Phreatobacter oligotrophus: one gene and its partner. The protein of the gene in region 2 binds, or shares a complex with, the protein of the main gene of each other region. Links are inferred from orthologs where the notes say so. Each region holds a gene or a part of one and is shown on either strand. Other genes may lie near its edges. The genes, in order: ccmB and ccmE.

The links.
Region 1: the proteins of ccmE (region 2) and ccmB are in contact, whole or in part, in a solved structure (PDB 8CE8), measured with the Escherichia coli proteins. The link is inferred for Phreatobacter oligotrophus from one-to-one orthologs.

The regions. Positions count from the first base shown.
Region 1 is NZ_PZZL01000009.1:59,017-73,867, forward strand. Bases 3,224-6,110 are described here. They hold ccmB (heme exporter protein CcmB), read right to left. Parts: upstream 5,060-6,110; coding sequence 4,388-5,059; downstream 3,224-4,387. Other genes in these bases: C8P69_RS18275 (J domain-containing protein), read right to left, coding at 3,224-3,590; C8P69_RS18280 (glutathione S-transferase family protein), read left to right, coding at 3,748-4,356; ccmA (heme ABC exporter ATP-binding protein CcmA), read right to left, coding at 5,056-5,679; acnA (aconitate hydratase AcnA), read left to right, coding at 5,861-6,110. Outside these bases: cobaltochelatase subunit CobT, read right to left, coding at 1-1,338; C8P69_RS18265 (GNAT family N-acetyltransferase), read right to left, coding at 1,335-1,778; cobaltochelatase subunit CobS, read right to left, coding at 1,799-2,788; more of C8P69_RS18275, read right to left, coding at 2,940-3,223; more of acnA, read left to right, coding at 6,111-8,581; C8P69_RS18300 (DUF1223 domain-containing protein), read left to right, coding at 8,764-9,531; C8P69_RS23935 (hypothetical protein), read right to left, coding at 9,575-9,751; C8P69_RS18310 (CAP domain-containing protein), read left to right, coding at 9,970-10,518; C8P69_RS18315 (SDR family NAD(P)-dependent oxidoreductase), read right to left, coding at 10,525-11,301; C8P69_RS18320 (ABC transporter ATP-binding protein), read right to left, coding at 11,399-12,178; C8P69_RS18325 (ABC transporter permease), read right to left, coding at 12,171-13,022; C8P69_RS18330 (ABC transporter substrate-binding protein), read right to left, coding at 13,089-14,045. UniProt on the Escherichia coli protein: Required for the export of heme to the periplasm for the biogenesis of c-type cytochromes.
Region 2 is NZ_PZZL01000002.1:18,669-33,335, forward strand. What follows is about bases 10,395-13,097. They hold ccmE (cytochrome c maturation protein CcmE), read right to left. Parts: upstream 12,132-13,097; coding sequence 11,658-12,131; downstream 10,395-11,657. Other genes in these bases: C8P69_RS04050 (heme lyase CcmF/NrfE family subunit), read right to left, coding at 10,395-11,658; ccmI (c-type cytochrome biogenesis protein CcmI), read right to left, coding at 12,167-13,097. In the rest of the region: C8P69_RS04015 (ATP-binding protein), read left to right, coding at 1-1,462; C8P69_RS04025 (bifunctional [glutamine synthetase] adenylyltransferase/[glutamine synthetase]-adenylyl-L-tyrosine phosphorylase), read right to left, coding at 1,949-4,921; C8P69_RS04030 (sensor histidine kinase), read right to left, coding at 4,893-6,293; C8P69_RS04035 (winged helix-turn-helix domain-containing protein), read right to left, coding at 6,347-7,021; C8P69_RS04040 (Do family serine endopeptidase), read right to left, coding at 7,225-8,763; C8P69_RS04045 (cytochrome c-type biogenesis protein), read right to left, coding at 9,194-9,667; more of C8P69_RS04050, read right to left, coding at 9,673-10,394; more of ccmI, read right to left, coding at 13,098-13,261; C8P69_RS04065 (hypothetical protein), read right to left, coding at 13,433-14,667. UniProt on the Escherichia coli protein: Heme chaperone required for the biogenesis of c-type cytochromes. Transiently binds heme delivered by CcmC and transfers the heme to apo-cytochromes in a process facilitated by CcmF and CcmH.

The DNA of each region.
Region 1 (14,851 bases), on a different replicon or contig from region 2:
CACGCCGCAGCGCTCCAGCGTCCGGGCGAGGATGTCGGCGCAGGTGGCCGCCACCGTGATGGGGCGGCCGCGCATCGAGCCCGAATTGTCGAGCAGCAGGGTGACGACCGTGTCGCGGAAATTCGTGTCGCTCTCCTGCTTGAAGGAGAGCGCCGCCATCGGGTCCATGATGACGCGCGGCAGGCGGGCCGGGTCGAGGATGCCCTCTTCCAGGTCGAAGTTCCACGAGCGGTTCTGCTGCGCCATCAGGCGGCGCTGCAGGCGGTTGGCAAGCCGCGCCACCACCGGGCCCAGATGCGAGAGCTGCTTGTCGAGATAGGCGCGCAGCCGGTCCAGCTCCTCCGCATCGCAGAGGTCCGGCGCATCGATGATCTCGTCGAACTTGGCCGTGAAGGGCTTGTATTCCGGTCCCTTGCGCTCCGCCGGCTGGCTCTTCGGCCGCCACGGCTCGCTGGCATCGTCCGCATCGCCGAGATCGTTCTCGTCGGGGAGTTCGGCGGTCTCGGCCTCGGAGGCTTCCTGGGCGCCGTCCGGCGCCTCGTCGGCCATCTCCTCGGCCTCGTCCATCTGCATGCCTTCGGAGGATTCCTCGTCCTGGCTGTCCGGGCTCTCACCCGATTCCGGGCTCTCCTGCTCCTGGCTCTCGGAGTTGTCGTCGTCCTGATCGTCGTCGGAGCGGCCCTGCTCGTCGCCCATGTCGAGCGAGGTCAGGAGGTCGCGCACCGCCTTGCCGAAGGCGCGCTGGTTGTGCTCGAGGCCGACGAGCGCCTCGAGGTTCTTGCCGGCCTTGGCCTCGATCGTGTCGCGCCACAGGTCGACGATCTTCGCGGCATTGGCGGGGGCGGTCTGGCCGGTCAGCCTTTCGCGCACCATCAGGGCAAGGGCATCCTCCAGCGGCGCATCCGCCTTGTCGGTGATCTCCTCGTACTTGCCCATGCGGTGGTAGTGGTCTTCCAGCCGCGCGGTCAGATTCTGCGCGACGCCGGCCATGCGGTTGGAGCCGATGGCCTCGATGCGGGCATTCTCCACCGCCTCGAAGATCGCCCGCGCCGCCTGGCCGTCCGGCACAAGCGCGCGATGGACCTTGGAATTGTGGACCGCGAGGCGCAGCGCCATGGCGTCGCCATGGCCGCGCACGATGGCGGCATCCTTGGGCGAGAGCTTGCGCGGCGGCTCGGGCAGGCGCGCCTTGTCGCCGGCGAGGCCCGGCTTGTCCGGCGCATAGGTCACTTCCAGGTCGCGGCGGGCGATGGCGCGCATGCACGAGGCAACCGAGCGCTTGAACGGCTCGGTCGGGCTCTCCTTGGTGTTCGGCTTGGCCTTCGAATTGGAGCTCACGAAAGATCCTTTTTCAGCCAGATGCGGCGATGGCCGGGCGGAAAATCGCCGAGCTCGCCGTAAACCTCGTATCCCAGCTTCTGGTAGAAGCCGTCTCCCTGGAAGGAGAAGGTGTCGACATAGATGTGGCGTGCGCCGCGCTTGGCCGCCAGCGCTTCGGCCTTGGCCATCAGCTCCGAGCCGATGCCGGTGCCGCGCAGCGCCTCATCGATCCACAGGAGTTCGATGAAGCACCAGTTCCACATGGTCGAGCCGACGATGCCGCCGCGGACGACACCGTCCTTGCGCACCGAGACCGCGAAGCGCTTCCACTTCGATGGCCCGGCCCTGGACGTGTTGTAGGCGGTGAGGCCCCGAACGACCGCGCGGGCCGTTTCGGCCACGCGGGTTTCGGCGGTGACGACCAGGCCGGCCTGCGATGGGATCGTCGGGCCGGCCATGGTGTTTCCTCCGCCGACCCTCAGCTCAGCGCCACGTTGACGGCGCTCTCCGGCAGCTCCTGGCCGAAGCAGCGCTGGTAGAACTCGGCGACCAGCGCCCGCTCCAGCTCGTCGCACTTGTTGAGGAAGGTGAGGCGGAAGGCGAAGCCGATATCCTTGAAGATGTCGGCGTTCTCCGCCCAGGTCAGCACGGTGCGCGGGCTCATGACCGTCGACAGGTCGCCGTTCATGAAGGCGTTGCGGGTGAGGTCCGCCACGCGCACCATCTTGTTCACCTGGTCGCGGCCCTCGGCCGTCTTGGCGAAGCTCTTGGCCTTGGCGAGGATGATGCCGACCTCGTTGTCGTGCGGCAGGTAGTTCAGCGTGGTGACGATGGACCAGCGGTCCATCTGCGCCTGGTTGATCTGCTGCGTGCCGTGATAGAGGCCCGTCGTGTCGCCGAGGCCGACCGTGTTGGCGGTGGCGAAGAGGCGGAAGGCGGGATGAGGGCGGATGACCCGGCTCTGGTCGAGCAGGGTGAGGCGGCCCGAGGATTCCAGCACGCGCTGGATGACGAACATCACGTCCGGGCGGCCGGCATCGTACTCGTCGAAGACCAGCGCGACATTGTGCTGGTAGGCCCAGGGCAGGATGCCGTCGCGGAATTCGGTGACCTGCTTGCCCTCCTTCAGCACGATCGCGTCCTTGCCGACGAGGTCGATGCGCGAGACGTGGCTGTCGAGGTTGACGCGGATGCAGGGCCAGTTGAGGCGGGCGGCGACCTGTTCGATATGGGTCGACTTGCCGGTGCCGTGATAGCCCGAGACCATGACGCGGCGGTTGTGGGCGAAACCGGCGAGGATGGCGAGCGTGGTGGGCTTGTCGAACAGGTAGTCGGGATCGAGGTCCGGCACATGGTCGCCGCCGGCCGCGAAGGCCGGGACCTGCATGTCGGAATCGATGCCGAACGTCTGACGCACGGAAAGGGTCGTATCCGGGACGCCGGACACCTTGTCGGTCTGCACTGTCACGAAAGAACCTCCGATGCCGCGCCCGGCGCAGCGTGACTTGTCTTCACGATCGGCGGCGACCTTACCAGATCGTCGCGCGCGCCCGGAAGGGTGCCCTTCGCGGGAATGCCATTCGAAATTCTGATGCGTCCGATCGACAGAGCGGCCCGTATCAGCAGAAGCCGACGGATTTCAGGTAGTTGTAGGCCTGGATGATCTCGCGCAGCTTGTCCTCGTGCGAACGATCGCCCCCGTTGGAATCGGGGTGGAGTCGCTTCGCCAGTTCCTTGAACCGCGCCTTGATCTCGGCCGCAGTGGCGTGAATGTCGAGATTGAGGGTGCTCAGCGCCTTGCGCTCGGCATTGCGGATCATCCGCCCCTCGGGCTCGGGAGCCCGCGCGCCCGGCTGGCGCCATTCCGCATCCTCGAACAGGCCGAAGGGGTCGGCGCCCTTGCGGGGGTCGAATCCCGCCCCGGTGCCGGCCGAGGCACGCGGCTCGGGCCTGCGACCCTCCTTCGTCCAGGAATTGACGCCCATGCTCCAGGTCGGCCGGTGGCCGGTCAGCGCATCCTTCTGATAGGCGGCGACCGCGGCGTCGTTCATGCCGGCGAAGTAGTTGTAGCTGGCGTTATATTCCTTCACGTGGTCCAGACAGAACCAGATGAACTCGCCCTCGCGGTCGCGGCCGAGCGGTGCGCGATGGGTCGCCTCGAGGTCGCAGTTCGGATGGGCGCAGACCCGCGTTCCGGGCCGCGCACGGGCGCGCCGGTCGTCCTCGGGCTTGACCCGGATGCGATCGAAATAGGGTGAGTCGGTCTTCATGGAGCCATGCGAAGCGAAGCGCCGATTATGGGGTCCAGGGTGCGTCGCGGCAAGGCGAGCAGGCGCGCCGGGCCCCTCCGTCACCGCCTCTTGACCGCCATGCGACGGCCTGTGCAGGGTCCGCGCCTCAACAAGACTGGTACCGGGAAACGCCGCCATGGCCCTGACGCTGCACTCCTCGCCCTTCTCGCCCTTCGGCCGCAAGGTGAAGCTGGCGCTCCTGCATCTCGGGCTCATGGACCGCGTCACGGTCGTCGGCACCGACACGATGAACCCGGAGGATCCGATCCGCCGCGCCAACCCGCTCGGCAAGATCCCCGCCCTCGTGCAGGAGGACGGCACGGTCGTCTATGACAGCCGCGTCATCCTCGAGGCCCTCGACCTCCTCGCCGGCGGCGGCCGCATCCTCCCCGCCGAGCCGAAGGCGCGCATCGCCGCGCTGACCCTGCAGTCGCTGGCCGACGGCATCATGGATGCGCTCATTCTCACCCGCTACGAGGCGATGTTCCACGAGGAGGCTGCGCGCTCGGAGAAGTGGGTCGCCCACCAGCGTGGCAAGGTCGAGCGCGCCATGGCGGCGCTGGAAGCCGCTCCCCCGGCGCTCGCCGTCACTGTCGGCACCATCACGCTGGCCTGCGCGCTCGGCTATCAGGACATCCGGTTCGAGGGCGCCTGGCGCAAGACCCATCCCAGCCTCGTCGCCTGGCTGGACCGTTTTGTCGCGCAGATGCCGGCGGCCTGGGAGCAGACGGCGCCGAAGAGCTGAGGCTCAGGCGAGGGGCCGGACCCGTCCGGCCTCACTCGAGCCCGAAGCGCAGGGCAGCCGCGGCGGCGACCGGCCCGAGCACGAGGCTCATGAGCGACAGCGCAACGAGGATGGCGAAGGGCTGTCCGAAGGGCAGCGGCCCGACGATCACCGAGGTCGTTGCCGCGACTCCGAAGATCAGCACGGGGATGGTGAGCGGCAGGACGAGGATGGCCATGAGCAGGCCGCCGCGCCTGAGGCTTACCGCCAGCGCAGCGCCGACCGCACCGATGAGGCTGAGCGCCGGCGTGCCGGCAGCCAGCGTCAGCGCCACGGCGCCCATCGCCTCCAGCGGCACGTTGAGGAAGAGGCCGAGCAGCGGCGCCGCCGCCACCAGCGGCAGGCCGGTGGCGAGCCAGTGGGCCGCGGCCTTGGCAGCGATGACGAGGGGCAGAGGCGTCTGGCCCATCATCATGATGTCGAGCGAGCCGTCATCGGCATCGGCCTGGAAGATCCTGTCGAGGCCGAGCAGCGTCGCCAGCAGCGCGCCGATCCACAGGATGGCCGGACCGATGCGGGCGAGCAGGTTCATGTCCGGCCCGACGCCGAAGGGCACGATGGTCACCACCGCCAGGAAGAAGACGACGCCCACCATGGCGCCGCCGCCGATTCGGGTGGCGAGCATGAGGTCGCGGCGAAAAACGGCGGCGAGGGGCGATCTCATGCGGCGACCGGTGCGGCGGGAGCGGCGCGGCCGAGTGACAGGTCGCGCACGGGCAGGCCGAGCGGTCCGTGCGTGGCGGCGAGGATGATGCCGCCGGTGGCGACATGCTCGGCCATGACGCTGGCGAGGACCGCCTGACTCGTGACATCGAGCGCCGCTGTAGGCTCGTCGAGAAGCCAGACCGGCCGGCTGACGGTCAGCAGACGGGCGAGGGCGAGACGCCGACGCTGTCCTGCCGAGAGATAGCCAGCCGGCAGATCGGCGAGATGAGCGATGCCGAGCCGCTCCATCGCGGCGGGTGCCGCAATGCCGCCGCCGCCGAGGAAATCGGTCCAGAATGCCAGGTTCTCGGCGACCGTCAGCGAACCCTTGAAGGCGTCCTGGTGGCCGCAATAGTGGCACTGCTCCCCCAATGAGGCCTCGGGGTCGCCGCCCTCGAGAACCAGCCGGCCCGATTCGGCGCGCACCAATCCGGCGATCAGGCGCAGGAGGCTCGACTTGCCGGCGCCGTTCGGGCCGGTGACCTGGACGGCCTCTCCCGAGGTCACGGTGAAGCTGAGATGGGAGAAGACGACGCGGCCGCCGCGCTGGCAGGTCAGGGCATCGGCGATGAGGCGCAACATGCCGCATTCCTACGCGACGAAAGGGTGACCCGCGAGAGGCGATATGCGCTTCTAACCATATGGCGGGCTGATTGGAATCCCTCTATAACGCGGCCGAACGGCCGCCGCGTCTTCCGCTTCGTCCGACATTCCCTGTCCGGGCGCGTCGACGGCCTCACATCGAGGGGATCACCGCTTCATGTCGCTCGACAGCTTCAAGGCCCGCAAGACGCTCAAGGTCGGCACCAAGTCCTACGTCTATTTCAGCCTGAAGGAGGCCGAGAAGAACGGCCTTGCCGGCATTTCGGCCCTGCCCTTCTCCATGAAGGTGCTGCTCGAGAACCTGCTGCGCGCCGAGGACGGCCGCTCCGTCACCAAGGCCGACATCGAGGCGGTCGCCGCCTGGATCAAGGACAAGGGCAAGGCCGGCAAGGAGATCGCCTTCCGCCCGGCCCGCGTGCTGATGCAGGACTTCACCGGCGTGCCGGCGGTCGTGGACCTTGCCGCCATGCGCGATGCCATGAAGGCCCTCGGCGGCGACCCGCAGAAGATCAATCCGCTCGTCCCTGTCGACCTCGTCATCGATCACTCGGTCATCGTTGACGAGTTCGGTTCGCCCAAGGCCTTCAAGAAGAACGTCGACCTCGAGTATGCCCGCAACGGCGAGCGCTACCGCTTCCTGAAGTGGGGTCAGCAGGCCTTCAAGAACTTCTCCGTCGTGCCGCCCGGCACGGGCATCTGCCACCAGGTGAACCTGGAGTACCTCGCCCAGACCGTCTGGACGAAGAAGGAGAAGGTGAAGAAGACCGTCCGCGGCAAGACCGTCACCGAGACCGTCGAGATCGCCTATCCCGATACGCTGGTCGGCACCGACAGCCACACCACCATGGTCAACGGCCTTGCCGTTCTCGGCTGGGGCGTCGGCGGCATCGAGGCCGAGGCCGCCATGCTCGGCCAGCCGCAGTCCATGCTGCTGCCCGAGGTCATCGGCTTCAAGCTCACGGGCAAGCTCAAGGAGGGCGTCACCGCCACCGACCTCGTGCTGACCGTCACCCAGATGCTCCGCAAGAAGGGCGTCGTCGGCAAGTTCGTCGAGTTCTACGGCCCCGGCCTCAACAACATGACGCTGGCCGATCGCGCCACCATCGCCAACATGGCCCCCGAATACGGCGCCACCTGCGGCTTCTTCCCCGTCGATGACGAGACGCTGAACTACCTCACCACCTCGGGCCGCAAGTCCGCCCGCATCGCGCTGGTGGAGAAGTATTCGAAGGCGCAGGGCCTCTTCCGCACCAAGGGCTCGCGCGATCCGGTCTTCACCGACACGCTGTCGCTCGACCTCGGCGAGGTCGTGCCCTCGATGGCTGGTCCCAAGCGTCCCGAGGGCCGCGTCGCCCTCGAGGCGGTGGGCGCGGGCTTCGCCGACGCCATGGAGAAGGACTACAAGAAGGCGGGCGAGATGGGCCGCCGCGTCAAGGTCGAGGGCAAGGACTTCACCCTCGGCCATGGTGACGTAGTCATCGCCGCCATCACCTCCTGCACCAACACGTCGAACCCGGCCGTGCTGTTCGCGGCGGGTCTTCTGGCCCGCAACGCCATCGCCAAGGGCCTGAAGACCAAGCCCTGGGTGAAGACCTCGCTCGCCCCCGGCAGCCAGGTCGTCGCCGAATATCTGTCGAACTCGGGCCTGCAGAAGGACCTCGACAAGCTCGGCTTCAACCTGGTCGGCTTCGGCTGCACCACCTGCATCGGCAATTCCGGCCCGCTGCCGGCCGAGATCTCCAAGGCCATCAATGACAGCGGCCTGATCGCCTCGGCCGTGCTCTCCGGCAACCGCAACTTCGAGGGCCGCGTCTCCCCCGACGTGCAGGCGAACTATCTCGCCTCCCCGCCCCTCGTCGTCGCCTATGCGCTTGCCGGCTCGGTGACCATGGACCTCACCAAGGAGCCGATCGGCACCGACAAGAAGGGCAACCCGGTCTATCTGCGCGACATCTGGCCGTCCTCGCAGGAGATCAACGCCTTCATCGCCAAGAACGTCACCAAGAAGCTCTTCAAGGAGCGCTATGCCGACGTGTTCAAGGGCGACGCCAACTGGGCCAAGGTGAAGGCCCCCAGCGGCCAGACCTATGCCTGGGACGACAAGTCGACCTATGTGCAGAACCCGCCCTATTTCGTCGGCATGGGCATGAAGCCCGGCGCCATCAGCAACATCGAGGGTGCCCGCATCCTCGGCCTCTTCGGCGACAAGATCACCACCGACCACATCTCGCCGGCCGGCTCGATCAAGGCGGCGAGCCCGGCGGGCAAGTACCTCATCGACAACAAGGTGGATGTCGCCGACTTCAACCAGTACGGCACCCGTCGCGGCAATCACGAGGTGATGATGCGTGGCACCTTCGCCAACATCCGCATCCGCAACCACATGATGGGCCCGAACGGCAAGGAAGGCGGCTACACGATCCACTATCCCTCGAAGGAGGAGATGTCGATCTACGACGCCGCCATGAAGTACCGCGCCGAGAAGGTGCCGCTGGTGGTCTTTGCCGGCGTCGAGTACGGCAACGGCTCGTCGCGTGACTGGGCCGCCAAGGGCACCAACCTCCTCGGCGTGCGCGCCGTCATTGCCCAGTCCTTCGAGCGCATCCACCGCTCGAACCTGGTCGGCATGGGCATCGTCCCCTTCACCCTCGAGGAGGGCACCACCTGGGCCACCCTCGGCCTCAAGGGCGACGAGAAGGTCAGCATCAAGGGTCTCGAGAAGGTCAAGCCGCGCCAGAAGATGGAGGCTGAGGTCACCTTCGCCGACGGCAAGGTGAAGAAGGTGCCGATCCTCTGCCGCATCGATACGCTGGACGAGATCGAGTACTTCAAGAACGGCGGCATCCTGCAATACGTGCTGCGCGACCTCGCCGCCTGATACGGATCAAGCGCCTGCGACGGCGGCTTGGCTTTTGCCGGGCCGCCGTTATCTTTTGGGAAGGGGCGGTGCTCACGGGCGTTTGCGGGACATTCACCCAACCGTGAGTAGCCTTGACGGTGCCGGCAGGCCTAAAGACGGGCCGCGGGGCCGGCAAGGTCGCGAAATCGGGGCGGATTCCGATGAGTGTTGTGAAATGGAGCGTGGGGCTCGTGCTGGCCATGGTCGCCTTTGTCGGCGGACCGGCTTCGGCGCAGCAGCGTCCCTCGGCAGTGCTCGAACTCTTCACCAGCCAGGGCTGCTCGTCCTGCCCGCCGGCTGATCGTTACATCGCCGAGATGGCTGATCGTCCCGACGTCATCGCCCTCACTCTCGCCGTCGATTACTGGGACTATCTTGGCTGGCGTGACACGCTGGCCAATCCCATCCACGCCAAGCGCCAGAAGGCTTATGCCTATATGCGCGGCGACCGGCAGATCTACACGCCGCAGATGATCATCAACGGGGTCGGTCACGCCATCGGCTCGGATCGTGCCGCCATCCAGCGCGTCACCGAGCAGAGCCGCGGCCAGCCCGGTGCGCTGTCCGTGCCGGTGAGCCTGCGGGTGTCCGGGGACACCATCACGCTGGTCCTTCCCGCAAGCATCAACGGGGTCAGCCCGGAGAATCCGGCGACCATCTTCCTGTTCGGCGTCTCGTCGCGCCAGCCGGTGGACATCACCCGCGGCGAGAATCGCGGCCAGACCATGATCTACCGCAATGTCGTCCGGTCCCACGCCAATCTCGGCGAATGGGGCGGCGGTCCACGCACGGTGACGATTTCCCGCCGCGAACTCGTCCCGCCGGATTGCGAGAAGCTGGCGATCCTGGTCCAGACGGGCTCGCAGCGCCGTCCCGGCGTCATCCTCGGCGCGTCGATGATCGACCTGCCGGGTCTCGCCGTTCACTGACCTCGGGCGGGGGCACCATGCCCCGCGCCCCATTGCGACGACATCAGGCCGGCTGAAGCCAGACCATGTCGGGGGCGACGATGCCGGGCACGTCCTCCTCGTCGATGCGGCGCACGGTCTCCACCGCCACATGCTTCTCCGCTTCCAGCGGCGACACGCCGAAGCGTACAAGCTCGCGGCCAAGGCTCTGGCGCGCCTTCAGCGCGGCCGTTTCAGCCATGTCGGCCTCGATGAAACGCGTGGCCGCGAAACGCGGTCCGGCGTTGTCGGTCTCCCCGCGGGCGTCACAACGATACCAGGGCATGATCCCGTCCCATTTCCTGTCCAAACCGTCATCAACCATGCCGAGGTTGAGAGAAGGTTGAGATGTTTGCTTAACCATTGGCGCGCATCCATGCGCGTCTTGGCATGGGTGGCGATGACAGAGGAAATGGTTCGATGGCTGAACGGTATCTGAATGGCGAGACGATGCTCGTCGGGCGCAGGGCGATCCTGGTCGGCGGCGGCGCCGCCCTCCTCGCCGCCTGCTCAGCCCCGCCGGTACAGGCTCCGAGCCAGCCAAGCTTCTATCGCAATCTCGCCCAGTCAGGCGCGCGCGTGGACGCCGCTATGGCCGCCGAGATGATCTCCGGATTCCGCCGCAACAACGGCCGTGGGCCGCTCACCGTCGATCCCGTTCTGATGGCTGTGGCCGAGGCCCAGGCCGCCGCCATGACCCAGGCCGACCAGGTCGGCGTGCGCACCGGCACGGTCGGCGCCCGTCTGACCACCGCCGGCTATCGTCACCGTGCGGCGGTGGAGAACACCTCGGCCGGCTATCTCACCCTCGCCGAGGCCTTCTCCGGCTGGCGCGATTCCCCGCCCCACCGCGCCAACATGCTCAATCCCGGCGTGACCCGCCTCGGCATCGCCACCGGCTACCGGCCGGGCTCGCGCTACCGGGTGTTCTGGGCGCTGGTGCTCGCGGAGCCGGTCGCGGCCGCCTGATCGCGCTCACACCGCGCACATGCCGCCATCGACGCTGTAGATGCCGCCGTGGCAATAGGCGGCGGCATCGGAGGATAGGAAGGCCACGAGCTCGGCCACCTCTTCCACCCGGCCATAGCGCTGCTGCGGCACCATGGCGGCGACTGCCGCATGGGCGGCGGCGCGGTCGGTGCTCTGTCCCGCATTGATCGAATCCATCATCCGGCTCTCGATCGGGCCCGGATTGACCGAGACCACGCGCACGCCGCGCGGGCCGGCCTCCGCCGCGACCGAGCGGGTGATGCCGATGACCGCATGCTTCGACGCCGTATAGGCTGACAGGCCCGGCGTACCCTTCAGTCCAGCGATGCTCGACATGTTGACGACGACGCCGGAGCCTTGGCCGTACATGACCGGCAGCACGTGCTTCAGGCCAAGGAAGACGCCGATCACGTTGATGTCGATCACCTGCCGGAAGGCGTCCACCGGATAGGCCTCGACCGGAGCGACCACACCCTCCACCCCGGCATTGTTGACGAAGATGTCGATGCGGCCAAAGGCGGCGACCGCCGCGGCGGCATAGGCGCCCACCTCCGCATCCTGCCGGACGTCCGCCGTCACCGCATGGAAGCGGCTCGCTGCCGGCAGGGCGGCGGCTAGTCCCGCCATGTCGGAGCCGGCCCGGTCCACCGCGACGATGGCCGCACCGCGCTCGGCCATCAGGATGGCGGTGGCGCGGCCGATGGCCCCCGCCGCCCCCGTGATCAGCGCGACTTTGCCTTGAAGGGATGTGCGTTCGGTCATGGCAACCTCCAGCCTGCGGGCCTGATGATGCCCACGAGGCTAGGGGATCCGGATCTCGCCCGCCTTGCGCGAGAGCAAGGGCGGGGTCACACGCCTGTCACGCCGCCTTCTTGCCGTGATGGCTATGGAGCTTGGCGCCCAGCACCCTGCGGATGTCGTTGAACTCCGGGCTCGCAACATCGCGCGGCCGCGGCAGGATCAGCGGATTGTCGCTCTCGATCCGTCCCGGTCCCGGTGTCATCACCACCACGCGGTCGGCGAGGAAGATCGCCTCCTCGATGGAATGGGTGACGAACACGACGGTCAGCCCGGTCCGCTGCCAGATGTCGAGGAGCTCGTCCTGCAGGCGCTCGCGGGTCATGGCGTCGAGCGCGCCGAAGGGCTCGTCCATCAGCACGATCTCGGCATCGTTGGCCAGCACCCGGGCGATGGCGACGCGCTGTTTCATGCCGCCGGAAAGCTGGTGCGGATAGGCATTGGCGAACTTCGTGAGGCCGACGAGCTCGATGAACTTGTCGACCGTCTCCTTCACCACTGGCTTGGCCAGACCGCGCGACGCCGGACCGAAGCCGATATTGTCGCGGACCGACAGCCAGGGGAACAGCGCATAATCCTGGAAGACCATGCCGCGGGTCGGGTCAGGCCCCTTGATCGGCATGCCCCACATCAGCGCCTCGCCGCTGGTCGGCTGCTCGAAGCCGGCGATGATGCGCAGCAGCGTGGACTTGCCGCAGCCCGATGCGCCGATCAGGCAGACGAACTCGCCCTTGCGGATGGTGATGTTGGCGTCGTGAAGGGCGTTGATCGTCTGGTCCTGCAGCTTGAAGACCTTGGAAACCTGCTTGATCTCGATGATCGGCGTCTTGGACTCAGCCATGGTGGGTCGGGCTCCACTTGAGCATCCGGTTGCCGATCATCACGACGACCCGGTCGGAAATGTAGCCGGCGATGCCGATGATGATCATGCCGCAGATGACGAGTTCGGTGCGGGACAGGGTGCGGCCATCCATGATGACGGCGCCGAGCCCCTGCGGCACGCCGGTCATCTCACCGACGACGATGACGAACCAGGCGAGGCCGAGGCCAAGGCGCAGGCCGGTGAAGATGGACGGCAGGGCCGCCGGCAGCACCACCTTGTAGAACTGGGCATTGCCCTGGCAGCCGAGCATGGAGGCCGCTTCGAACAGCTTGGGGTCGACCGAACGCACGCCGAAGATCGTGTTGAGTAGGATCGGATAGAAGGCGCCAAGGCAGACGAGGGCGAAGGCCGAGCGGGGCCCAAGGCCGAAGAGGATCATCGACAGCGGCAGCCAGGCGGTGACGGGAATGGGGCGCATCACCTGCAGGAAGGGGTCGAGCACCATCCGCGCCGTCGGGATGCGACCGATCATCAGACCGAGCGGCAGGGCGAAGAGGGCGGCCAGCGCGAAGCCGCCATAGACGCGGCTCATCGAGGCGAGGAGATGCGTCACCAGCGTCGCCGAGAAGGCGTCGTCATAGATGCCGCCGACGGCGAAATCGATCATGTACTCGCCGACCTCGTAGGGGGTCGGGATCAGCCGCGTCCAGCGGCGCGTCGTGGCGATATGCCAGAACAGCAGCAACAGCCCCGGTACGATCAGCGCGAGCACAGTCGGCTTCACGCGCGCCCAGGACGATTTGCCCGCCGGCTTCTCCACCGGTACCGCCGCCGGCGGCGGCGCGGTCTCGACCATCGCCATGTCTTGGGTCCTCCAGTGGAAAGCGGTGGCCGCCCGCTCGGGAGCGGACGGCCGGGTCCAGCGCCGTCAGGCGGTCGCGATCTGGTTCGAGAAGGTCGGGTTCAGGAACTTGTCGAAGTCAGGCAGCTGACGGATCTGGCGCAGCGACAGCATCTGCTCGGCATAGGTCCGGGCCTGCTTGAGCACGGTTTCGTCGAGCTTCCACGCATATTCGACATTGTTCGCCGCCAGCGCATGGTCGACAGCCGCACGGTTGGCGCCCAGGCGCTGCACCGTCATCTCGGCCACGGCCGGCTTGTTGGCGAGCATGAACTCGACCGCCCTGCGATGGATCGTCAGCGCGTCCCGCACCAGGGCCGGCTTGCCGCTCACCGTGTCCTCATGGGTGGCGAAGACCATGTTCAGGCCGCCCATGGCGGTGCCATAGGGATACTCGACCAGCTGACCGACGCCCGAGGAGATGGACAGGCCCGGACCCGGCTCCGCGCCGACATAGGCGTCGATGTCACCGCGCGACAGCATGGCGTGCATCTCGCCGAAGGGCACGCGAACCGCGGTGACGTCGCGGATCGACAGCCCCTCCATGCGCAGGCGCTCCATGATGAAGACCTCCTGGGTCGAACCCGGCCAGATGCCGACGCGCTTGCCCTTGAGGTCCTTGACGGTCTTGACGTCGGAGCCCGCCTTGGAGACGACGCCCATGCCCTTGTTGGAGAAGGCGCCGACCACGACGACCGGCTCGCCGGCCGCCCGGCCGAGCGTCGCCGCGGCGATGCCGAAGGCGCCGAAATCGACCGACTTGGTGACGACGGCGTTCTTGCCGTCGGTGGGTGAGTCGAAGGTGATGATCTCGATCTTGGTCCCAGCCGGCGCGAAGCGCTCGTAGAAGTGCGGCGGCATCGAATGGATGAGCCTCAGCGAGCCCATCTTGATGACGCGCTCCTGGGCGCGCAGCACCGAGGGAGCCGAGAGCGCGCCAGCGGCGAGGCCGGCGCCCATGAGGAAGTGACGACGAATGATCATGTGCGTTGCTCCTGTGGAAGGGGTGCGGGTTGGCTCCCGGTCGTGTGTGTGGGCCGCCGACCACATGGGCCGCCGGCCGTGACTGCTCATGCGGCGCGGCCGGCCAGCGCCGCCATGTAGGCGCGCCAGCCGCCATGGGCGGTAATCTCCTCGGCGCCTGCCAGGCCTTCCGGCTCGACGAGGAAGCCCTTGGGGCGGGTCCCATCGGCAAGGCGCAATGTGCCGATGCCGAGGGGGGAGGGGATGCCGTCGACAAAGGTGCCGAAACCCTCGGCCGGCAGCGCCCAGACCTCGCAGGCGATGGCCGCTCCCGTCCCATCGGCGACGCGGATGAGGCCGGGCCGCTTCGGCGGCCCGCCAGCGAGGGCATAGAAACGGTAATCGGTGGTCGTCATCGCGGCCCGTCGGAGGACGCCGCCACGGCTCGTCAGCTCGCCGTTCAGCGGCATGCCGGAGAGGTGGGCGCCGACGACGACGATCTCGATCAGGTCGCTCAAGGCTGCCTCCGATGAAGGGCGGGAAGGAGCAGGTGGTGGTTCATGGCTTGGCTCATGCGGCGGCTGTCGCGGGCTGTCGCCGACGGTCGCCGGCCGCCGCCATGAAGGCTGCGCCGAGCTTTGCCAGGGAGGCGTCCGCCCCGCGCCGGCCGATCAGCGTGATACCGGCCGGCAGGCCGTCGCCGCGGAACGGGCCGGGCACGGCGAGGGCCGCAAGGTCCAGCAGGTTGACGAAGTTGGTATAGGTGCCGAGGCGGCTGTTCGGCCCGATGGGATCGGCGGCGAGGTCCGCGAGCGTCGGGAAGATGG
Region 2 (14,667 bases):
CGACCGCGAGGGCCTGGTCACCTTCGACGAACTCCTCCCCCTCCTCCACCCCGAGGACGGCTATCTCGGCGGCATCGCCGAACTCACCGATCTCGATCCGCGCAATGCCGTCGACTTCCAGTTCCGAATGCGCCATGCCGATGGCCGCTGGATCTGGCTGAGGGCGCGCGGCCGCGGCCTCATGCTTGCCGGCGTCAGCCATCCGCGCTTCGTCGGCATCGTTGTCGACATCACCGAGCAGCTCGACATCGCCGCCCGCAACGCCGCCGCCGACCACCGCATCCGCGAGGCGATCGAGACCATCTCCGAGGCCTTCGTGGTCTGCGACGACGAGGACCGCATCGTCGTGTGCAATTCCAAGTTCCGCGAGCTGAACGGCCTCAGCGAGGACGAGGCGCGGCCCGGCGCGCGCTACCACGAGATCCTCGCCGCGGCCGGCGGCGGCGCCAAGATCAAGGAGGGGCGCATCCTCTCCGAGCGCGCGCCCGGCTCGCGCGACATCGAGATGGAGCTCGCCGATGGCCGCTGGCTGCAGATCTCGGAGCGGCGCACCCATTGCGGCGGCTTCGTCTCGGTCGGCACCGACATCACCGCGCTGAAGCGCCACGAGACCCAGCTGACCGCCAGCGAGCAGCGCCTGCGCGCCAGCGTCGCCCAGCTGCAGAAGAGCCAGTACGTGCTGGAGATGCAGACCCAGCAGCTCGCCGAGCTGGCGGAGAAATATTCCGACCAGAAGACCCAGGCCGAAGAGGCCAGCCGCGCCAAGTCGGAATTCCTCGCCAATATGAGCCACGAGCTGCGCACGCCGCTCAACGCCATCATCGGCTTCTCGGAAGTGCTGAAGGAGGGCCATTTCGGGCCGCTCGGCGCGCCGAAATACGGCGAATACGCCAAGGACATCCACGCCAGCGGCCACTACCTCCTGTCGCTCATCGACGACATCCTCGACATGGCGCGGATCGAGGCCGGGCGGATGCGGCTTGAGACGGTCGAGACGCGGCTCGACGAGACGCTGGAGGAGACCATGCGCGTCGTCTCCAAGATGGCGGCCGACAAGGAGATCCTCATCGAGGCGGAGGTGCCGACCGGCATGGACCTCGTCGCCGACCGCCGCGCGGTGAAGCAGATCACCCTGAACCTCCTCTCCAACGCCGTGAAGTTCACCCCGCGCGGCGGCATGATCTCGGTGCGGGCGCGGCGGGCGCGCGGCTACATCACCCTGGCCATCGAGGACACCGGCATCGGCATTCCGCGCCATGCCATCGCCAAGCTCGGCAAGCCCTTCGAGCAGGTGCAGAGCCAGTTCTCGCGCAACCACCAGGGCTCGGGCCTTGGCCTCGCCATCGCCAAGTCGCTGGCGGAGATGCATGGCGGCTCGCTGCGCATCCGCTCGACTGTCGGCCAGGGCACGACGGTGGTGGTGCGGCTGCCGGTGGATGGGCCGGTGTCGGTCGAGGCGTGAGGTCTATCCGCTGCAGGCAGGACAGTGCGTCCTTCGAGGCTCGCTGACGCTCGCACCTCAGGATGAGGAACGGGGTGCCCGGCAGCGAGCGCGGCACTGATCCGTCGCAAGCCCCCATCCCGCGCACAACCGTCCTCATCCTGAGGTGCGAGGGCCTTGGCCCGAGCCTCGAAGGACGCACTTTGGCAATGCCCAGCTGGGTCGCGGACACCCTGTCCGTCATGCCCGGCCTTGTGCCGGGCATCCACGAATTCTCATCGGACAGTGGTCAAGTCGTGGATGCCCGCCACAGGGGCGGGCATGACGCGAGGAGGGTGACTCGACCGCAATCACACAGATCTGCGGGGCGCGCACCCACCTCTCCCCGGTGGGGAGAGGTCGGCCGAAGGCCGGGAGAGGGGGCAGTTTGAGGGCATGAAGACTCCCCCTCACCCCCTCGCTGACGCTCGTCGACCTCTCCCCGCCGGGGAGAGGTGAAGCACGCCCTCAAATCTCCCCGACGATCGCCTCGAAAGCCTTGCGGACCTGCTTCTGCACCTCGGCCAGATGGGCATCGAGGGTGGCGAAGTCCGGCAGTTCGCCCGCCCGCGCCAGCAGCCGCTTCAGCCCCGGCGAGGCCTTGTTCTTGTCGAAGCCCTCGACGAGGCAGAGCCGGAGGATCTGCGTCAGGCGCTGGTAGAGCCGGCAGGCATTGCGGAGCACGTCACCCTCGGCCGGTTTCACCAGGCCTGCCGCCGTGGCGCGGTCGAGCACCCGCATCGTGTTGGGATCGAGGATCTCGGGATGGCGCGCGCCGTGGACGAGCTGCAGCGCCTGCGCCACGAACTCGATGTCGATCAGCCCGCCGCGCACATATTTCAGGTCCCAGCGGTCGTCCTCGCCCTTGTCCTCGGCAATGGCGCGGCGCATGTCGACGATGTCGGCGAGGGTCGCCTTGGCCGGCCGCTTGGCCGTGAGCACCTTGCGGATGGTCTCCGTCACCTCCGGCTCGAAGCCCGGCGATGCCGCGATGACGCGGGCGCGGGTCAGCGCCATGTGCTCCCAGGTCCAGGCTTCCTTCGCCTGGTAGGCACGGAAGCCCGCCAGATGGGTGGCGACAGGGCCGGAGCGGCCTGACGGACGCAGCCGCAGGTCGACGTCGTAGAGCACGCCCTCGGAGGTCGGCGCCGACAGCGCGCTGACGAGGCGCTGGGTGAGACGGGAGAAATAGTGGCTCCCCGATAGCGGCCGCGGCCCGTCGGACGCCGTCTCGTTGGGGTCGTGGTCATAGAGGAGGATGAGGTCGAGGTCGGAGCCCGCCGTCATCTCCCGGCCACCGAGCTTGCCCATAGCGACGACCGCGGTCCGCATCCCCGGCACCGTGCCGTGGGCGCTCGCGATCCAGCCGGTGACGGCGTCGTAAAGCGCCTTGATGAGCTGTTCGGCGAGCCGTGCGAAGGCCTGGCCGGCGGCTTCCGCCGAGACGGTGCCGGCGAGCACGCGGACGCTGGTCAGGAACAGCTGCTCCTGGCCGAAGATGCGGGCGCGGTCGAGCACGTCCTCGGCATCGGCGGCATCGCCGAGCGTGGCGGCGAGGCGCGCGGCCAGCGCCGCATCGGAGGGCAGTTCGCCGAAGAAGGCTGGCTCCAGCAGCGCGTCGAGCACATGGGCGCGGCGGCCCAGCAGGTCGGCGAGGCGAGGCGCCGAGCCGAGGATCTGCGAGATGAGCTCCAGCAGGCCCGGATGGGTCCGCAGGATCGCCAGCAGTTCGATCGGCTGGGAATGGCGGCTGAGCAGCCGGTCGAAGGCGCGCAGGCCGAGATCGGCATCGCCCGAGCGCGAGAGGGCATCGATCAGGGCGGGGGCGAGTTCGGCCACGCGCTCGCGGGCCTCGCGGGCGCGCAGGCCGCCCGACTTGGCGTTCTGCCAGCCCAGCACGGTGGCAATGGCGGCGGGCGGATCGGTGAAGCCGAGGTCCTTGAGGCTGGCAAGCGTCGTCGCCTTGGGCGGCTCGGAGGCAAGGTCCAGCGTTCCCTTCACCTCGGCGAGCGGCGGCAGGGTCTCGAAGAGCTTGGCATAGGCCGCCTCGACCGGGCGGAGTTCGGCGGTCAGCGCCTCGGCGAAGGCGGCGTGGTCGCGATAGCCGAGGAACTGGGCGATGCGGGTGACGCCCTCGGTGCTCTCAGGCAGCGAATGGGTCTGCTCGTCCGCGACCATCTGCAGGCGATGTTCGACGCGCCGCAGATAGCGATAGGCCTGTTCGAGGGCGAGGCGCGTCTCCGGCGCCACCCAGCCCGCCTCGCGCAGGCGCTCCAGCCCGGTGATTGTGTCGCGCACGCGCAGGCTCGCGTTGCGGCCTCCCGCGATGAGCTGCTGGGTCTGGACGAAGAACTCGATCTCGCGGATGCCGCCGCGGCCGAGCTTGATGTTGTGCCCCTCGACCGCAACCGCGTCATGGCCGCGGAAGGCGTGGATCTGTCGCTTCATGGCATGGACGTCGGCCACCGCCGTGTAGTCGAGATATTTGCGCCAGATGAAGGGCTGCATCTCCTGCAGGAAGGCCTCGCCGGCCGCGATGTCGCCGGCGCAGGGCCGCGCCTTGATGAAGGCGGAGCGTTCCCAGGTCTGGCCGATCGTCTCGTAATAATGCAGCGCCGCGGGCACCGAGATGGCGACCGCCGTCGCGCCGGGATCGGGTCTCAGGCGCAGGTCGGTGCGGAAGACATAGCCGTCGGCGGTGCGCTCCTGGAGGATCTTCACCAGACGCTGGGTCAGGCGCACATAGGCGGGCTGGGCGTCCTTGCCCGGCGCCATCGGCGCCTTGTCGGGGTCGAAGAAGACGATGAGGTCGATATCGCTGGAATAGTTGAGCTCGAAGGCGCCGTGCTTGCCCATGGCGAGCACGATGTAGCCGGAGGCGGCCTCGGGGCGCTTCAGATCTGGCGGGGCAAGGGTCCCTGCTTCGGCGAAGTCGCTCATGAGATGCACCACGGCCTCGGCGACGGCGAGGTCGGCGGTCTCGGTGAGCGCCCGCGTCACCGTCTCCAGCGGCCAGACATCGCCGATGTCGGCCAAGGCCACCAGCAGCGCCACCTCCGAGCGGAAGCGGCGCAGCGCCCGTCCCACCCCCTCGTCGCTGCGCGCCTTGCGGCAGGCGGCGACCGCCTCGGCCTTCAGCCGGGCGAAGCAGGCATCCGGGTCCTCGGCCAGCAGCGCCAGCAGATGGGCGGGGTGGTGGGTGGCGATCCCCGCCAGGAAGGGTGAGTGGACGAGGATACCCGCGACCAGGGCGCGGACCTTCGGCGCCTTCAGGAGGCTGGCCAAGCCCTCACGCACGGCCGCGTCCTCAACGCCGTCGAGGAAGGCGGCGATGCGCTTCGCAGCGCTCTCGCCCTTCGGCAGGACGGGCGCCGCCTTCAGCCGCGCGGCAAGGCCGGGCGGCGTCGAATCATCAGGTCTTAATCGCGGCACGCGGGTCATCGGCCGACCTTGGCAGACGCAGCGTGACCTTCAAACCCGGCTGATTGTCACCGAGGGCGATGGAGCCGCCATGGAGGCGCGCCACCGCCGCCGCCAGCGACAGTCCGAGGCCCGATCCGGGGCGCGAACGGCTGGTCTCCAGCCGCACGAAACGGTCGAGCACCCGGCCGCGATCGGCATCGGCGATGCCGGGGCCGCGGTCGGCGACGGTAAGCACGGCCTCCGTCCCCTCCGCCGCGACGGTGACCGTGACCTCGCCCGCCTGGCCCTCGACGCGGCCATATTTCACGGCGTTGTCGACGAGATTGGCGATGACCTGGCTGAGCAGTTCGCGGCTGCCGGTGACCGGCATGGGCCCGGCGGCGACTGTAAGCGTGACGCCCGCCTCATCGGCGACGGGCTCGTAGAGTTCGCCGACGCCGCGGGCGATCTCGCCGAGGTCCACCGGCCCCATGCCCTCGCGCTGGTTGCCGGCTTCGGCGCGGGCGATCATCAGCAGGGCGTTGAAGGTGCGGATGAGCCCGTCGGATTCCTCGATGATGCCGGTGAGAGCCGTGCGATAAGCCTCGTCGGAGGCCTCGCCGCGCAGGGCCTCCTCCGCCTTGTTGCGCAGGCGGGTCAGCGGCGTCTTGAGGTCGTGGGCGATGTTGTCGGAGACCTCTTTCATGCCGGCCATCAGCGCCTCGATGCGGCCGAGCATGTCATTGACCGAGCCGGCAAGGCGGTCGAGCTCGTCCCGCGAGCCGCCGGTCGGCAGGCGCCCGGTGAGGTCGCCATCCATGATGCGGCGGGACATGTCGGTCATGGCGTCGACGCGCTTCAGGACACGCCGCGTGACGAAATAGGCGCCGAGCAGGCCAAGCACCAGCGCGACGAGCAGCGACATGCGAAAGCCGCGGCCAAAGATGTCGCGCATCCGGTCGCGGTCCTCGAGGTCGCGGCCGACGAGAAGGCGGAAATTGCCGGGAAGTCCGAAGACCTGGGCGATGGCGCGGTGCGGCCGGTCGGTGGCGCTCTCGCCGGCGCGGCGATAGTCGGTCTCGATCCAGCCCGGACGGCCGAGGGTGCCCGATGGCAGGTCGCCGATATTCCCGGCAATGGGCACGCCGGAGAAGGTGGCGACGAGATAGAGCGAGGCGCCGGGCCGGTTGCCGCGCTCCTCCACCACGTCGACGAGCCGGCGGATGCCGCCGATGGCATATTGCTCGGCAAGGCCCCTCACCTCGGCGGTAATCGTCTCGGTGAGCTGGTCGGTGAGCTGGCGCTGGGTGGCAAAGCCCAGCCAGCCGATGACGAAGCCGGCGAAGAGGACGAAGATGAAAAGATAGGCCGCGATGATCTTGAAGGCGGTCGTCGACAGCAGCGACCGCATGCCGGACAGGCGCCGCCGGATGGGTCCGGCGGGCCGCGGAGGGGCCGCCGCCGTCACGGGCGCACCGTATATCCGGCGCCGCGGATGGTGTGGATCAGCGGCCGCTCGAAGCCCTTGTCGATCTTGGACCTCAGCCGCGAGACATGGACGTCGATGACGTTGGTCTGCGGATCGAAGTGATAGTCCCACACGTGCTCCAGCAGCATGGTGCGGGTCACCACCTGCCCGGCATTCTTCATCAGGTATTCGAGCAGGCGGAACTCGCGCGGCTGGAGGATGATGTCCTCGCCGCCGCGGCTGACGCGATGCGACAGGCGGTCGAGCTCGAGATCGGCGACGCGATAGACGGTCTCCGGCGCGCCGGCGGAGGAGCGGCGGCGGGCGAGCACCTCGACGCGGGCGAGCAGCTCGGAGAAGGAATAGGGCTTCGGCAGGTAGTCGTCGCCGCCGGCGCGCAGGCCCTTCACGCGGTCATCGACCTGGCCGAGCGCGGAGAGGATGAGCACGGGCGTCTCGCGGCCCGCGGCGCGCAGCTCGCCGATGACGGAGAGGCCGTCCTTCTTCGGCAGCATGCGATCGACGATGAGCACGTCGTAGGGGCCGTCCAGCGCCATGGCGAGGCCATCCTCGCCATCGGCGGCGTGGTCGGCCACATGCCCGGCCTCGCGGAAGGCTTTGGTGAGATAGGACGCGGCTTCGCGGTCGTCCTCGATGATCAGGATGCGCATGGTCGGCATGTTACACGGCCCCTCGGGCGCTTTGCGAGACGGCGATGCGGCTCACGGCCACGCAAAAACGGGGCGGCCGGCATGGTGACCGACCGCCCCGCGCGAGAGGATCCCGGCAGCGGGGGGCGACTGGGGTTGCCACCGGGATCCCTCGTGAGTGGCGGCCGGCGCCGAAAAGGTTCGACGCCGGCGGGAGAAAATCGTCAGCCCGGATCAAGCGGGATGGCGACGAAGCGCTGGCCCTCGCCAGAGCGCAGGCGGATCAGCGCGGAGCGGCGTCCGTCGGCGCGGGCGGCGCCGAGGGCCTCCCGCACGTCGCGGAGCGAGGACACCGAGCGGCCCGCGACGTCGAGGATGACGTCGCCCGGACGGATGCCGCGCTGGGCGGCGGGACCGCTGGGATCGACCTCCGTCACGACCAGGCCCTGGCCGCGCCCGGCCGGCTCGACCGAGAGGCCGAGGCGCGGGCCGGTCGGATTGGCCTCGGGGGCGGCATCCGAGCGGCGATCGCGGCGGCCGTCCTGGAGGGCGGCCATCTGGCCCTCGCCCGGCAGGCGGCCGAGGGTGAGGCCGACATTGCGCTCGGCGCCGTCACGGATGACGCCGAGGCGCACCGTGGTGCCGGGACGGGCCGCGCCGATGCGGCGGGTGAGTTCCCGGGCGTCCTTCACCGGCTGGCCGTCGACCGAGACGATGACGTCGGAGGGCTTCAGGTCGCTGGCGGCGGCCGGGCTGCCCGGCTGGATGCCGGCGACGAGCGCACCTTCCGGCTTGGTCAGCCGCAGGCTCTCGGCGATCTCGGGCGTGAGGCCCTGAATCTGCACGCCGATCCAGCCGCGCTGGACCGAACCGCCGTCGCGCAGCGCCGCGACGACGTTCTGCGTCGTCTCGGAGGGAATGGCGAAGGCGATGCCGACATTGCCGCCCGAGGGCGAGAAGATCGCGGTGTTCACGCCGATCACCTCGCCATTGACGTTGAAGGTCGGGCCGCCGGAATTGCCGCGGTTCACCGCCGCGTCGATCTGGATGAAATCGTCATAGGGACCGGAGCCGATGTCGCGGCCGCGGGCCGAGACGATGCCGGCGGTCACCGTGCCGCCGAGGCCGAAGGGATTGCCGACGGCCAGCACCCAGTCGCCGATGCGCGGGGCATTGCGGGCGAAGGCGACGAAGGGGAAGTCACGGCCCTCGGCCTTGAGCAGGGCGAGGTCGGTACGCTCGTCGGTGCCGACGACGCGAGCCTTCACGGTGCGGCCGTCATCGAGGACCACGTCGGCCTCGGTCGCGCCGCGGACCACATGGTTGTTGGTGACGATGAAGCCATCGGCCGAGATGAAGAAGCCGGAGCCCTGCGACATGGCGCGCGGGCCGCCGCGCTGCGGGCCCTGGCCGCCGCGGGGGCCGCCGAAGCGCGGGTCGTTGCGGAACTGCTCGCCGAAGCGGCGCATGAAGCGCTCCATGTCGCCGTTCTCGTCCTCGCCCATGCCCGGCAGCTCGCGATAGTTCATCGCCTGCGGGGCGGCCTGGGTGACGCGGACGGAGACGACGGCGGGCTTCACCCGCTCGACGACATCGGCGAAGGACATGGGCGCGGTCTGGACGCCCTGGGCGGTGGCGCTCGCGACGAAGGGCGCGCGGGCGGGCTGCCAGGCGACGATGCCGGCGCCGACGGCGGCGATGGCGACGGTGCCGAGCAGGGCGGCACGGATGCGGGCGCCGGGGGTCTTGGTGGGGGATGTCATGCGACAGTCTCCGTGGGGGGAAGCCGGGACACGGGATTGCGTCCGTGTATGGCAGCACCATGGAGCAGGGCAGATTACGCGACCCTGTCGGGCGCATTACATCTTCGTAAGGTGGGGTGGGGGTGGGCGGAAGGGCACCGCCGTCGTTCGGCCGCTAAACTCCGCAGGCCGGCAGGTCAGGCTCCTCGAGCGCGCCGTTTCCTTGCCGTCATCCCCGGCCGAGCGCAGCGAGGGGAAGGGGATCCAGGGGCCGCAGGGCTGAAGGCCGAAGTCGTGACAAGAGGCCCACTAGGTCTCGCGTTCGGCTCCTGGACCCCCTTCCCTCGGCCTCAAAGCATCGAGCGAACGCAAGATGCGTTCGCATCTCGCTTTGGGCCTCGCCGGGGGTGACGGAGGTGCAACGGAAAGGCCTGCCGCGAAAGACAGGACCTCAACCCTCAGCCTTCAACGCCGCGGCGAGCCGCGCCTTTTCCTCATCGGAGAGCGGCGTGACGCCCGCGGCCGGCGCCACCCGGCGTCGACGCGCGGCGAGCAGCAGATAGAGCCCGCCGCCGGCGAGGAAGATCAGCGGCGCGCCCCAGAGCACCAGCGTGTGCCAGGCGAAGCGCGGGCGGAGCAGCACGAACTCGCCGTAGCGGGCGACGAGGAAGTCCATCACCTGGGCATCGCTGTCGCCGGCCTTCAGCCGCTCGCGGACGAGGACGCGCAGGTCGCGGGCGAGCTGGGCGTCGCTGTCGTCGATCGACTGGTTCTGGCAGACGAGGCAGCGCAGGTCCTGGCTGAGATTGCGGGCGCGCTGCTCCAGCGCCGGATCGGCGAGCCGCTCGCTCGGCAGCACGGCATGGGCCGGCGCGGTGGCGGCCAGCGCCAGCACCAGCGCGGCAAGGGGCGCGAAGCGCCGCATCGGCCTCACTCCGCCGCCTGCACGGCCGCCGCACGGCGGGCCGAGGGTTTGGGCGCACCGACGCGCAGGCGCCGGTCGGAGAGTGACAGCATGCCGCCGAGCATCATCACCAGCGTGCCGATCCAGATGAGCAGCACCATCGGCTTGTAGAAGAAGCGCATGGCGATGGAGCCATCGGCGGTGGCGTCGCCCGGCGAGACATAGAGCTGGGAGACGCCGCGGGTCTTCAGCGCGGCCTCGGTCGTCGGCATGTTGCGGGCGGTGTAGAGGCGCTTCGCCGGTTCCATCGTGCCGACCGGAACGCCGCCCTCGCGCACCTGCAGGCGGGCGACCAGGTCGCGGTAGTTCGGGCCTTGGATCGGCACGAGGGCCTGGAGCGTCAGGTCGTAGCCGGCGACCTGGACGCTGTCGCCCGGCCGCATCTGCACGATGGTCTCCTGCTTGTAGGCGGTCTCGCCGACGATCCCGAGCAGCATGACGCCGACGCCGGCATGGGCCACCGCCGTGCCCCAGGCGGCGCGCGGCAGGCCGCGGGCGCGGGCAAAGCTGACGGACGCGGGAGCGCGGAAGAGCTGGATGCGCTCGGCGATGTCCACCATGGCGCCGACGACGATGAAGGCGGCGAGGCCGACGAAGAGCGGCGCGAGCACCGGCCCGCCGGTGGTCACGGCATAGGTCACAACGATGGCGGCGATGCCGACGACGAGGGCGAGCGTCAGGCGCTGCGCCACCGCGAGCAGGTCACCGCGCTTCCAGGCGAGCAGCGGCCCGAAGGTCATGGCGATGACCAGCGGCACCATGAGCGGCCCGAAGGTCCAGTTGAAGAAGGGCGGGCCGACCGAGATCTTGGCCCCGGTCAGCGTCTCCAGCGCCAGCGGATAGAGCGTGCCGACGAGGACCGCCGCGCAGGAGGCGGTGAGGAAGAGGTTGTTGAAGACCAGCGCACCCTCGCGCGAGACGGGGGCGAAGAGCCCGCCCTGCTTGAGGAGCGGCGCGCGCCAGGCATAGAGCGCCAGCGAGCCGCCGATGAAGGCGACGAGGATGGCGAGGATGAAGACGCCGCGCTCGGGATCCACCGCGAAGGCGTGGACCGAGGTCAGTACGCCGGAGCGGACGAGGAACGTGCCGAGCAGCGAGAGCGAGAAGGTGAGGATGGCGAGCAGCACCGTCCAGACCTTCAGCGCCTCGCGCTTTTCCATGACGATGGCGGAGTGGAGCAGCGCCGTGCCGGCGAGCCAGGGCATGAGCGAGGCATTCTCGACCGGGTCCCAGAACCACCAGCCGCCCCAGCCGAGCTCGTAATAGGCCCAGTAGGAGCCCATGGAGATGCCGGCGGTGAGGAAGATCCAGGCGACCAGCGTCCAGGGCCTGACCCAGCGGGCCCAGGCGGCGTCGATCTTGCCGTCGATCAGCGCAGCGACGGCGAAGGCGAAGGACATCGAGAAGCCGACATAGCCGAGATAGAGCAGCGGCGGATGGATCGCGAGGCCGACATCCTGCAGGAGCGGGTTGAGGTCACGGCCCTCGAAGGGGGCGGGCGCGAGCCGGGCGAAGGGGTTGGAGGTCTTCAGGATGAAGACGAGGAAGGCGACCGTCACCCAGCCCTGCACGGCCAGCACATTGGCCTTCAGCGACAGCGGCAGGTTGCGGCCGAACAGCGCGACGAGGGCGGAGAACAGGGTGAGGATGACCACCCAGAGGAGCATCGAGCCCTCGTGGTTCCCCCAGACGCCGGAGATCTTGTAGATCAGCGGCTTGGTCGAATGGCTGTTGAGATAGACGTTCTCGACCGAGAAATCCGAGACGAGATAGGCGTGGGTCAGGACGGCGAAGGACAGCGTCACGAAGGCGAACTGGCCGAGCGCCACGGAGGGGGCGGTGGCCATGAGCGTCGCGTCACCCTTGCGGCTCCCCCAGATGGGGACGATCGACTGGATCAGCGCCAGGGCAAGGGCCAGGACGAGGGCATAGTGACCGATCTCGGGGGACATCAGCGCTGCCTCGCAGGGGCGTTGGGGTTGGGCGCGGGGTCGCCCGGCTTCCAGTGGCCCTGCCGCTTCAGGCTGTCGGCCACTTCCTTCGGCATGTAGTTCTCGTCGTGCCGCGCCAGCACGCTGTCGGCGCGGAAGGACCGGTCGGGCCCGAGCACGCCCTCGGTCACGACGCCCTGCCCCTCGCGGAACAGGTCGGGGAGGATGCCGCGATAGGTGACGGGGATGGTGGTGCGCCCATCGGTCACGGCGAAGGCCACCTCCATGTTCTCGCCGCGGCGGACCGAGCCGCCCTCGACGAGGCCGCCGAGCCGCATGCGCGTGCCGGGCTGGAGGTTCTTCTCCACCACGTCGGTGGGCGACTGGAACAGGGTGATGGAGCCCGACAGCGAATAGAGCACGAGGCCGGCGGCGAGGCCGAGCACGCCAAGGGCGAGGCTGATCAGGACCAGCCGGCGTTGCTTGCGCGTCATGCCGCGGGAGGCGGGCGCGGGCGTGCCGATCGTCGTCATGATCCACCGATCCCCAGTTCGTTCACCAGACTGTCGAGGCGGGCGATCTTCTCAGGTTCCGCGGCGAAGAGACGCCGGGCGCTGGCCGCGGCCTCGCGGGCCTTGTCGCCCTCTCCGAGAACCACATAGGAGCGAACCAGCCGCAGCCAAGAGTCGAAATCCGAGCCATCGGCGGCGAGGCGCTGGGCGAGGCCGTCGACCATGGCGCGAATCTGCGCGGCACCGGGCGTCGCGGCAGGCGCCGGGGCGGCGACAGCTGCCGGGGGCGTGCCGCCGAGGCGGGCGATCTCCGAGCGCAGCAGTCCGAGCCAGGGCGCATCGGCCGGCGCCTCGCCGATCATCCGCGTCCACTGGGCCTTGGCCTCCTCGGGCTTGCCATCCTGTTCGGCGGCGAGGCCAAGGAAATAGCCAGCCTTGGGATGGCCGGGCCCGAGGGCGAGCGCCCGCTCGAAGCCGGCCTTGGCCTCGGCGCTGACGACGCCGCCGGCGGCGATGGTCTGCGCCTCCGCCAGATCGGCCTGCCGGTCGGCGGTCACGCCGAGCAGGCGCATGGCATTGGAATAGGCACGCACCGCATCGGGGAGGCGACCCATGCGCAGATAGACGGGGGCGACCACCTCCCAGCCGCGGCCATCCTCGGGATTGGCGGCGAGATGGGCCTCGATGCGGCCGATGAGGGTGGCGAGATCACCCTGCTGCGGGGCGGCGCGCTGGCGCTCGGCGAGCGGCTGGGCGGGATAGCCGGGCTGGCCGCGCAGGCCATAGGTCAGCGCCGCGACGGCGGGGACGACGATGATGGCGGCGACGGCGGCGATCCGGCGGCGGCGCGACGTGCCCTCGCCGGACGTGCCCGCGGCGCCGGCCCGTTCAGCGGCGGCGATGAGACGGCGGGAGACCTCGATGCGGGCCGCTTCCGCCTCGGCCGGACCGATCAGGCCGGCGGCGGCATCGCGGTCGACCTCGGCGAGCTGATCCTTGTAGACGGCGACATCACGGGCATCGGCGCCGCCCGCGGTGCGTCGCGACAGGGGAATGAGAACGGCGAAGACCGCGGCGCAGGTCATGGCCGCGATCGCGAGCCAGATGCCGATAGAACCGTCCATGGACTGCGACGACGTCCCGTGTATGGGGTTCAGCGGGGGGCCAAACCGTGACGCCACCCTACTTGGAATGATCCCAATTAGACCAGCACCCCATCCGGCCACAACGTCCGGGTTGTCGCGCTCAGCGGGATTTGATGTGGCGCAAGGGCGTGCGGACCCTCAGCGGGCGGCCTTGCCGGAGGCGATGGCAACGTCGGCGGCCTTCTGCAGCAGCTGGGCGTAGCTCTGGCCGAAAATGCGGGCCGAGAACCGCACGGCCGCCTCGATCTGGCTGATCTTCAGCTCGCGATCGGTGTCGGGGGCAGCGCGGATGCTGTCCATCAGCTGCGTCAGGGTCGGGTCGAGATAGCCCTGGATCTCCGAGAAGACGCGGGAGGTGATCTCGTTCAGCGCGATCTCGGAGGCATGGTTGCGGCAGCAGATCAGCAGGTCGAGGCGGGCCTCGATCTCCTGCACGGTCTCCTCGCTGAGCGGGGCCATCGCATGGTCCGACTTCTGGCGCGGGCGCAGGACGCGACGCACCTCGCCCGGCAGGTTCTCGATCTGCGCCGACAGAAGGCCGGACAGGTCGGCGCGCAGCTTGCCGAGCCGCTTCTGCCAGACGCCGTCCCCGACGAGGCTCATGTCCGTGCGCAGCGAGCGGATCGAATCGTGGAATTCCTTGATGCCGGCCTGGGCTCGTTCGCCATTGCCCTCCTTCAGCGCCCGCGAGATGCGCTGCGTCGCCCGCTCGATATCGGCGATCACCAGGTCCACCGCCGCCTTGTAGGGGGTCGCGGCGATCTTCACGGGGTCGTCGCTCTCGGCGACCAGCACGGCGAGCCTTGCGAGCTGCGCCCGCTGCACCAGCCGGTTCTGCAGCAGGGCGAGGCAGTAGGGCAGCGCCTGGGGCCGATGGGTGGCGATGGGCTCGAGCATGGCCCGGGCATTGGCAAGGCCTTCGTCGGCGAGGTTCTTGATGCCGTTCGGCGCCTTGGAGACCGACCCCGCGATGACCTGCTGCTCGGCGAGGATGGCGAGGATGTCGACGAGGTCCTCCTTCACCCGGTCATCGCCGAGGCGGACGGTGAGGCGCTTCCTCTCCTGCTCGCTGCTCGCGGCGAGGTCGAGGGCCGCCTTCGCGGCGGCGGCGAGCGTCGGCAGGGCCTGGGCGATGGCCGAGGCGACGGGCGCCTCGTCGCCACCATCCTCGGCAGCGCGCGCCACCCGCTCCAGCTCGGCCATGGCGTCCGGCTGCAGGTCGCGCTTGAAATAGGTCCAGATCGACGACAGCGAGCCACGCATGATGCGGCCGCGGCACTTGGTTTCCAGCCGCTCGTCGATGAGGAAGGGCTCGAGCGGCCGGAACAGGAAGCGCGGCGTGGCGTCGGGCCGCTCGGCGGGCGCGGCCGGTG